3 regions of the Methylocaldum sp. GT1TLB genome follow, and region 2 is predicted to be linked to each of the others. Evidence: riboswitches for the same ligand, from Rfam matches in the RefSeq annotation. Region 2 holds a riboswitch; each other region holds the start of a gene.
The links. Region 2 has a riboswitch for cyclic di-GMP ahead of ACR2R1_RS04705 (hypothetical protein). Riboswitches for the same ligand answer to the same signal wherever they lie in the genome.
Positions count from the first base shown of each region.

Region 1: it holds a riboswitch for cyclic di-GMP, as region 2 does, so the genes downstream of both, ACR2R1_RS20885 (zinc-dependent metalloprotease family protein) here and ACR2R1_RS04705 (hypothetical protein) in region 2, are expected to answer to the same signal.
Region 3: it holds a riboswitch for cyclic di-GMP, as region 2 does, so the genes downstream of both, ACR2R1_RS12325 (hypothetical protein) here and ACR2R1_RS04705 (hypothetical protein) in region 2, are expected to answer to the same signal.

Region 1 covers NZ_CP194898.1:4,729,108-4,732,354, forward strand. The annotation lists gene ACR2R1_RS20880 (cistern family PEP-CTERM protein) at 1-37, shown strand, start outside; gene ACR2R1_RS20885 (zinc-dependent metalloprotease family protein) at 184-2,031, opposite strand; cyclic di-GMP riboswitch class I at 2,118-2,205, opposite strand.
Region 2 covers NZ_CP194898.1:1,104,276-1,107,522, reverse strand. The annotation lists gene ACR2R1_RS04710 (hypothetical protein) at 1-647, shown strand, start outside; cyclic di-GMP riboswitch class I at 934-1,022, shown strand; gene ACR2R1_RS04705 (hypothetical protein) at 1,137-2,033, shown strand; gene ACR2R1_RS04700 (hypothetical protein) at 2,397-3,247, shown strand, end outside.
Region 3 covers NZ_CP194898.1:2,836,551-2,839,797, reverse strand. The annotation lists gene ACR2R1_RS12330 (VPLPA-CTERM sorting domain-containing protein) at 1-459, opposite strand, end outside; gene ACR2R1_RS12325 (hypothetical protein) at 579-1,415, opposite strand; cyclic di-GMP riboswitch class I at 1,498-1,576, opposite strand; gene ACR2R1_RS12320 (class I SAM-dependent methyltransferase) at 2,283-3,038, opposite strand; gene ACR2R1_RS12315 (hypothetical protein) at 3,087-3,247, opposite strand, start outside.

The DNA of each region.
Region 1 (3,247 bases), 1.5 Mb from region 2:
TCTAGGCTTTAGGAATTGGAGAAGAAAAAAGGCATAGCTCTGAAAAGATCACAAAGACTTCTGATCAGGCAAACTAAAAAGCCGTCCCATTGGGACGGCTTTTTCTTTGAGGTTTGCTGAAGAATATCCGTTTTTTGGCAGAAACCTTTTCTGTCAACCCCTAGGCAATCCTGCAATTCCTTTTCATTTGTAAATCTGAATCGACGTTTGATTGGTGTTACCCGCCGCATCGGTGCCAGTCAGCGTGATCGTGTGCGTGCCCTTCGCGATGCTGCGGGTGTTCCAGTTATAAGAGATCGAGCCGCCGCTGGTTGAAGCTCGCACGGCGCCGTCGATGGCCAGCTTCAGCCCCTGCAATTTGACGTTATCGCTGCCAGTGCCGGTAATTTTTGTCGAGTTACCGACCTTCACGCCATTGGAGGGGCTGGTGATTTTAACCGTGGGCGGAGTTGTGTCGACGCTGTTAGCCGAGGTGGTCGCCGAGGCGGTATTGGAGAAGGCGGAGTTGCCGACGCTGTTGTAGGCGTAGACACGGTAAGAATAAGTGGTGCTGGCGCTGAGGCCAGTATTGGTGAAACTCGTGACGTTGCTGCCGAGCGAAGCGACTTCGCTCCAATTGACGCCATCCAGCGAGCGCTGCACCTTGAATCCGGTTTCGTCGCTAGACTTATCCGTCCACGTCAAGGCGATACTGCTGGATGATTGAGTAGTCGCCGCCAAACTTGTGGGGTCAGTCGGAACCGTGGGCGTCGTGGTGGTCGTGGTCGAGGACCGGAAACTGGCGACGGTGGCGCTGGTGCCATTCATGGAACGGGCGGTGTCCTGGTAGTTCGCCACCCCGGTCGGCTGGCCATTGTAATAAACGTTAGGATTAGAAAAGTGCGATATTCGTGGCGAACTGCAACTGTAGGACATGACATCGTGGAACACGCCGCAGATCCGGTAACCATAAGAGTAGGGGTACACGCCGGCGTAGGCGGAATTGTCCGGGTCGTGCATGTTGCCCTGATTGTGGCCCAATTCATGCGCCAGGGTATCGTTGCCGAGGCAGTTGTACTTGGAATCGTCATGCACGACGGCGAACGCATACGGAGCGAACCAGGAACCCAGGCTATTCATCACGTAGGCGATGCCGCAGTAGTTGCTTTCAGCAGTTATAAGCGCCACCTGATCGGCGCCGTACTGGTTGCGTAAGGAGTGTACCTCATCCATTTTGCCATCGCTGGTGCCGGTGACATCCGACAAGCTGGTCGACATGTTGCCCGTCTCGGTATAGCTGACTTCGGCCATGTTTACCAAGTTCAACTGCATGTCCACCTGGCTGTTCAGGTAGGCCTGATTGGCCTTGGTAACGGCGTTAATAATCTTGGCTTCTATGCCCGAGACGCCGCCAGCATTCACGCGGGCCTGAGGCGTGTAGACCACCAGCAGATCGATGACTTGGCCGGTGCTGGCGGCTGCGGTGGACGGGCTAGTCGAGGATGTCGTTGTACCGGCCAATTCACCGGCGGCATTAATATCCGGCGCGAGGGGTTCCGAATGCGGAGCGGTCTTGTTGGGATCGATCTGGCGGACGGCATGCGTTTTATTGCCGGCGTAGGCGATCTCGAACATTCTGCCGTCGTCCATCACGACGGTTCCGAACATCGCCTGCCCCCGAACGGCGAGGATCACCTCGCTGCTGCCTTCTTGCCCTTCGATATGACCGACCCAGGACAAACGGCCGTCGATGTCTTCGATACGATCGCGGATGGCGGTAACCGTGGTGTCGTTGAGCAGTTCGAGGGTGAGCGTATCGGCCTTCACCGCGTTGAAGTCGATGGCTACGCCCCGGCTGCGGCCCTTGATGGCTTTGATCTGCGCCTTGGCCTGCGTGGGCAGGGTCAGATTCGTGTCGCTGAATAAGCGCTGCGGCGGCGCCGCATGGACGACACCCACAATAGACGTTAAGGCTGCAAATACGCCAGCCAGTCCGAGGATATTTTTGCGGCGCGCAGCGGTGAACTTAGAATGCTGAGTCTTGTTGCTCACGTTGTGGTCCCCTAAGAGTCGAGTTGACGGCGATGGTCTCTGGGAACCCGCGGGGATGAGACAAACCAAAGCAACCTTTGGCTTGAGCTGGCAATCCCGCTGTCATAGGAGCCTGGCTCCCGTAGACCGGTAACTTTGCGCCACCACCTTTCGATGGTTTTGCCTTTTTCAGATCAAGCGGCATTAGGTCAGCGGCTCGATTTTTCTGTAGAAATAAGATTGGTCTAAATCTAGGGAATTTGTGTGATTGAGTCGGCAAAAAAGTGTTGTAGATTGTTTCATGTAGGCATTGATTGTTGTTTTTTATCAGTGGCCGTAATCGTTCGCCGGGTGGCTCCTCACCTTCGGATAAACGATGCATTGCTGCCCGTACCCCCCTTGGCACAGGTTAAGCGAATCGCAGCTTCTTTTGAGTTTGTAGCGTTGCTACGACACCGGAGTGGCTGACACGTCAAACGTTATCCGGTGCCATGGCGGTTTAGCACGCCGTATGCCAATCCGATGTTCGTTGGTGATCGGTCTGGCGAATCCTTGAATCTCTTGTATGCAGAGCAGGACTTGAGTCAGAAAATGACCGGTTCCATGGAGTGGCCGGGCAAAACATGTCTCCATTTGGCAACAGCCATGCGGCATGTGTCACTGGCCATTTCCAGGAAAAAACGAGAAAAACGCGTTATCCAGCGGCGATTTGTCCGATTATTCCGGCTGGCGACACTAGGAAGATCGTCTTGGAATGGCTAAGAGCGGAGCGGTTTGCAGTCCTGACTCGATTCACCCGAACTGTCATACGGGCACCCTTTGATGGATACGTATGATAGTTCGGGCTTAGAGCGTTTTTATCTCGCTCGTACGGCAAAACAGGCTTGGCCGAAGTCGTTGGCGCCTTCGGCTCGGGTGGATGGATTCAAGCATTCGTAGGTCGGCAATCCCTTCCCAATCGCAAACGGTCGCTTTGGTCGCGACCCTTCCGACGAAGACGCTCGACCGGGACATGGTGTCGGGAAGGGGGGCTTCGGCGCTCCAATCGCAAACGGTCATCCCAGGAGCGCTGGGATGACCCTTCCAATCGCAAACGGCCTGGCCGGGAGCGCCGGCCACGCCCTTCCCGAAGACGCCGTTTGCGATTGGGAGGGATTCCCGACCTACTCGCGAGTGCCCGTACAGTAGGTATGAAAATGCCCTAAGTACATTCCGCAAATATTTGCGGAATCTCGAC
Region 2 (3,247 bases):
CGGCCGAGCTTCACTCCGCGGGCAACACGCTCGAAATCTCGAAAGCAGATGCAGTAACGCGTTACGGCTTCGCCGCGGAAATCGATACCGGCGCCGGGGCCTGGCAGGACGCAGGCGTCAATGGCAGCGGAGTTCCGACGGCCAACGGGCCGACCGGCTGGAGACATCAGACCGATATTGGCTTGATCAAGGCCGAAGAAACTATGTGGGTAACACTGAATCCCGTGGTGGTTACGGGAACCGGCTACGACATTCAGAACTTTGGCATCACCGTCTTCACCGGCATGGACTCCGGTACCGGCAGTTACTCTCATCACGGCTCCTGGAACTGCCCCGGATGCACACCCGCGAAACCTTACGAAGCCGATAACCCGTTCGGCACCGTAGGACTGAGCTACTTGACTCACGATGGCACCGTCGACGGTGTAGACGGTTTGACCTTTCTGGCCCTGGCCGGTCAGGTTTATTCCATCTACCTGGGCGGCGCCGGCGTGGGGAACTGGAGTCAGAACATCGCGGAGTACAGCTTGAATATCAGCACCGCACCGGTCCCGGTCCCCGCGGCGGTTTGGCTGTTCGGCAGCGCCCTCGCGAGTTTGGTCACGCTGGGACAGCGCCGCAAGAACGTCATGGCCGTTCCCGCCTGAAACAAGACCTCGACGTATGTACACGCCTTCCTTTCCGCGCTCTAAGCGGGGAACTTTTGTGTGGAATCACCCATGAGACTGCGTGATTTGCCACGTCGGCGGCGTTTGCATGCGATTTATCTGTTTGATTAGCAATGATTATTTAGTGGCATATTTATTGTTTCAGCAAAGGCCGGGTCCGCCGCTTAGGGGGCTCGTAAAAAGACGCGATACACACGGATTCGCAAGGAATCGGCTGGCAGGGATCGCCCGAGGGATCTTTGTCGGGATGGACCGCCGTTAGGTCTGTCCGAATCGCCACACCCGCCGCGAGGCGGGGCCGGAAAGCTTCGGGTCTCGATGCTATGGAGTATTCGAGACGGCCGAGCCGCCTCCTAATGTGATGGGGAGGACCGCGGCGCAGCTCCATTGGGTACGGTGAAGCGCCGCGGACATCACTGTTAACGAGCTTTTGGACGACCACTAACAGTGACGAGGACGAATCATAGTATGAAAACCACGGCAACAATACTGGCCCTCGCGGGAATGCTCGGGGGAACATTGGTCGCTGCGCCCGAGGCGCACGCGCACGCCACGTTCAACATCGCCGGTTACGGCGACGGCACCGGCGGCAGCATCAACGGCGCCGACGGAATGCCGGGCACCGACGCGAGCGGCGTTTGGACCAACGGCGGTGTCGGCTATACCGGGAGTCTGCCCGTCATGTGGTATGCGGGCATGCACAGCGCGGCGCCGGCCGGCCGCACCATCGAGACCGGCACGCCCACATCCACCAACGGCAGCAGCCTGCAGCGGCAGATTGCCAACTATAACAACAATAACGATCCCGACCTTCCCACGGATCGAATGCTGCGGGTCGGCGGCCTTTCCTGGTCCGATCCCGACAACGGCGGACAGGGTTGGGGCCATGGAGCGGACTTCGGCCTGATCCATTGGTCCTGCGGCGGCAGCGCCCAGGGCTGCGTGGATGCCGGAGTATCGCAATTCAAAATCACTCTGGCGGACGACCTTGCCGACGGCGGCGCCAACCTCAAACTCGGCTACGCGCTTTATGGCGGCTGGGATACCGGTGCCGGCGCTTCTAGGCACGATACCTTCTTTACCGATCCGACCCCGGTAAACAATCCGCTGGGCTCCGACGATCTCACCCTGCTCGGTTGGGGCGTGGCATCCTCGGTCGGCGAGACCTTGTCGCAGGTATTCGACCTCGACACCACTTATGGGGGCGAATACACGATCATCATAGGTGCCTTGGGCGGCGTAGCCGGCAATTATCAATTGACAGTCCAGCCGGTTCCGATTCCCGCTGCCGTATGGCTGTTCGGCAGTGCCTTGGTTGGCGTATTTACCATCGGCCGCCGGACTTCGAAACCGACTCCGGCATAACTTGGCAACCAGAGAGGCAAGAGTGCCCGGGTGGAACGATCTCCCGGGCTCATCCGATCGATCTGGCCATAGAGCATTGATATGTCCCGGCTCATCCGAACACGGCAGACGCGTGCTCAAAGCGATGCCGGAGGCCTTGGGGTTGATGACCGGTTTCGGCGGGTGCCGTAACCATTCGTTTAACAATAATTTCAACGTAGTGACAGGGCCGTCCAATGCGGGCGGTGTCCGACACCTCCTCGCGACCAAGGTTTCGCAACGGCCGAGCAAGGCTCAGCGGTTCGCGCGTTGGTCGTCCATAGGAGTGGGATCGCCGTCTGTATAGCTACGTTCTTCCAATAAATCCGATCCTGGTACGAGTCCGTGAATAAAAATACGTTTCCACTTTTGGCGGCGCTGGCGCTCATGCTTGGGGGTACGGTCGCCTACCTGCTGCTTACCGATACCGAAGTTTCCAAGTCGGAGCTGGTCACAGGCCACGGCGATGTCGAAACCCTGAAGAACGCGTACAGCCGCTGGAAAACCGCTTATGAAGCTGACGGCGGCGATCGTTTTCTGACCATCCCGCTCGGTTATTCGAAAGCCTTATCCGGAGAATTCAGCCGGGCGCAGGGACGCATGCGGCTCGACCTGCTGGAGGGATGGGTGACGGTCGAAGTCAGCGGACTCGATGCGGGAGGCTACGAGGTTTGGCTGGTCGATAATAAAACCGGCTGGCACAAGGCGGGCGGACAGGAGAAGGCCAACGCCATGCAGAGGCTCGGCCGTCTCGAACCGAACAGTGAAGGGAAACGGATCTTGAAGACCCGTCTCGACGGCTTGGCCATGAGCGGATTTACCCTGGATCTGGTTGCCATTACCCGAGAGGAAGGGAATCCTGAAGAGGGGGGCATACTGTTCGGTACGCCGGGCTTCATGCAGAGACTTTATTACGGCGACAAGCCCTGGACCGTGACCCGTGTGGGCAACTTGCCGAGCACTCCCCAGCAGCATAGCGGTGGCGCGGCGAAGCCGTTCGACTTCATGCTGCCCAAGCTCGCTCACGCCGATGCCAGAGAGCGGAACGATCTCGATGCGGTTCTCGGCGCGGAGATTGCCCGAGGGCGGGAGATTTTTCTGAACGAAACCTTCGGCGGCAACGGACGCACCTGCGCCACCTGCCATCGGCCGGACAACAATCACACCATCGACCCGAAATACATCGTCAAGCTTCC
Region 3 (3,247 bases), 1.7 Mb from region 2:
CGGCGATCCGGTATCGATCCGGAAACGGCTGACGCCGCCAAGACCGATCGCGCCGGTGACGCTGCCCGCGAAATCGCCCGGATCGAACGTCAACGTGGTCGGCTTGGTTCTCCGGCCGACCGGGACGTCGACGGTAGCGCCGTTGACGGCGAATTCGAGACCCGTGGCCGGGATTTCGCCGACGCCCGGCACAATATGATCTTCCAAAATTTGCGCGTTGTTGCGCACCGCCGCGGCTTGTGCATCGAAAAATTCCTCCAGATATATGGAAGGCGCATCGGTCGCGTCCAAGGAGACGGCGGCGGCCAGCGCATCCCGGTCCAGGTTCATGATCAATGCGCCGCCGGAAACGGTGGCGGCGGTCGCCGTTGCCGGAAGGAATGCCAACCATGCGGCTAGAAATGTCAAACAGGGTGCAAGAGTTTTGCCGAATCGCGAGAGTCGGTGGCGTGTAGTCATGAGGATAAGTCCGTAACAGGTCGAAGGTGGGAGCGTTTATCCGGCCGATTGGCCGGATAAACGCGATAAACGGCCCCCGGGCGGCTCGGCAGCCCGGGTCGACGGCCTCTATTCGGCGATCAAGCGGATAAAGCCGCCTGGACCGACTTTCGGCGGGCGCCGGCCAGCAGGCTTAACAAGCCGCTGCCGAACAGCCAGACCGCTGCCGGCACCGGAACCACGGCAGGCGAAACCAGAGTGAAGGTAGCGGCTTTACCGGCGGAGTTCGAGCCGTCGCCGCCGAACAGGAAAGCGGTCATATTGGGTGACCACCAGAGTTCCCCGGTCATGAGCAATTCATCGCCATTGGTGGTAACGCTGATGTTGCGGGCATCGTAAGTGGACGTTCTGAAGCTCGTGTTGTTCCACAAGGTCCAGCCGCTGTTGACGCCGTCATTTCGATTCGCGTTGTATTCGAAGGTGTAATCTCCGGACGTCAATGTACCCGTGAAACTGCCACGGGTCATCACGACACCGTTCAACCCGATCTGGCCGTTGGCGATAAAGGCGGACGAGTCGACCAAAGCATCCTGACTGGCGTCCCAGGTCAACGTGGTGGGCTTGTTGGCGCGGCCGCCGGCGCCCGTTGGAATTCCGGTGCCGGTCAGATCGGCGGGATTGACGACGTATTCGAGCGTTGACGGCGCGGGGTAGGTGTTGGTGGGCACCGTTATGATATCCGCAATGGTCGAGTAAGTATCGGCCACCGCCTTGGGAAAGAAGTTCGCGACATAATATTCGGTTAACCCGCCAGGACCGATGGTTAGTCCTTCCAACAGGTTGTTCGGGTTGTCATAGGTAACGCTGAAAGTTCCCCCGTGCAACACACCGGCATCGGCCGAATTGGCCATGATCAGGGCAGCCGCTGCGAGAATGGTCTGTCGGATCTGCATTTTCTTGACCCCAAATTTTTGCATGGATTTTTTCCTGTGATTTGAAACATCGAGAGGTTGTGCGGCAGGCTCGAGAAATCCATAGCCCTTGAATAACTCTCACAGGAGAGGCGGCCCGGCCGTCTTGAATACCAAGACCCGCGGCTTTCCGAGTCCGCCTCGCGGCGGAGGTGGCGAAGGCGTCTCGTCCCTGAGACCGATATCATCCTGGGCCAACGGACAGGCATGCGCCCAACCGCCAGTCGTCGCTGATAAGAACCGCCGAAATGACAATGACAATAAGGCTCGAAAACTGGCGTTCTTATCGGGCAAGTCAAGCTGCTAAAGCAGATACCGTGCCAGTGAGCAGGGGTATTCCGAGACTAACAAGCTGTAATTTGAAAATACCGGGGAACGGTGGAAGCAAAGCGTAATTTACCTGGGAACACATGCCAATTTACAGGCATGTCACGGGAAAGAGGCAGCGAGTATCAGTGCATTAACAAATGTATCGTTAATGCGTAGGTATCCCGGCGCCCATGGCGGATATCAATGCGCGACAAACCGCATTATGTGGGGAGCAGGTTAAATGCCACAATTCAATGCGCATGACATCATCATAATCTGTTGTCTTATTTGACATTAATCGTCTGTCCTGTGAAATCCCGCAAGGCTTAAGGCATACAACGTAATTATTCGATGGCAATCGACAAATACACCAGGGATATTCGGGACAAACTGCGAGATTCATGCTTTTGCGGGAATATTTCCCGATATTTGTAATCCATGGACTACGTTCAGCGGACCATGGATTATTGGACTTCGTCTGGGCCGCCAAATCAGCATCATTTGCCGGCCGCACAAACGGTCGCTGCGTGCTTGAAGATACCTTGGTTTCTTCGGTTCTCGTGCCTATCCTTCAGGAAGCAGTCCTTCATCCGATCTCTTGTAGGCGATGTATGCCAAGCGTCGTTGAGCCAGAGGATGGCGGCCGTAATGGGGTGAGACGGTCACCTCGAAACCGGCGCCGGCGAGAAGACGTTCGATTTGGGCGCCGCCCAAAACGCCGATCCGGTGCCGCTCCTCGGAACGGCGGTAGCCGTGGCCGCCTTTCCTGAACACGGTAATGTCCCGAATCAACAGGTTTTCCTGCGGCTGTTCGGATATCTCCACCAACACCGCCCAATCCGGCCCTTTGCGCCAGGAGCGATAGTGCATGGGTTCGCCGTCCGAGCGGACAAGGATGTCGAATGCGAAAACGCCGCCTTTCGGCAGACAGGAAGCGATGTTCCGGAACAAGCGGTCAAGGCGCGCTTCCGACGGCGCTCCGTCGGCACAATAGTTCAGGGCTTCGCCCAGGGCCGTGACCGCGGCGCAAGGGCGGAAGTCCACATCGTACAGCGATGCGGTTTGAAACTGTGCTTCGGGCGCTGTACGCCGGGCCAGTTCGATCATCGGCGCGGAAACATCGACGCCCAAAACCGAATATCCGTGCTCCAGCAGTTTCCTCGCCCAGGTTCCGCTTCCGCAACCCAGATCGATTATCAGGCCGGAATCGAGACCCGCGGCGCGGAACAGCGCCAGCAACTCATCGCCGGCGCCATCCACCAGATCGGGGAAGCCGACGTGATGAACATAGGCGAGATCTTCCTCATAGAACGGCATCATCGTTTCGAAGCATTTTTTCGACTGGAATTCCGCCAACCCATGGGGCGGTCAAAGCCGGTCCATCCCGATGGGTTCGCCGTTATCGGCACGGGTTTTGGTCAATCGCCGTTCCGCGTCTGCTGCGGCGCTGTCCTTGCCCTGCTTTCGATACACCTCGGTCAGCGCCCAGAGCGCCCAGGCGTCATTCGGCGCTTCTCGGAGCGAAATAT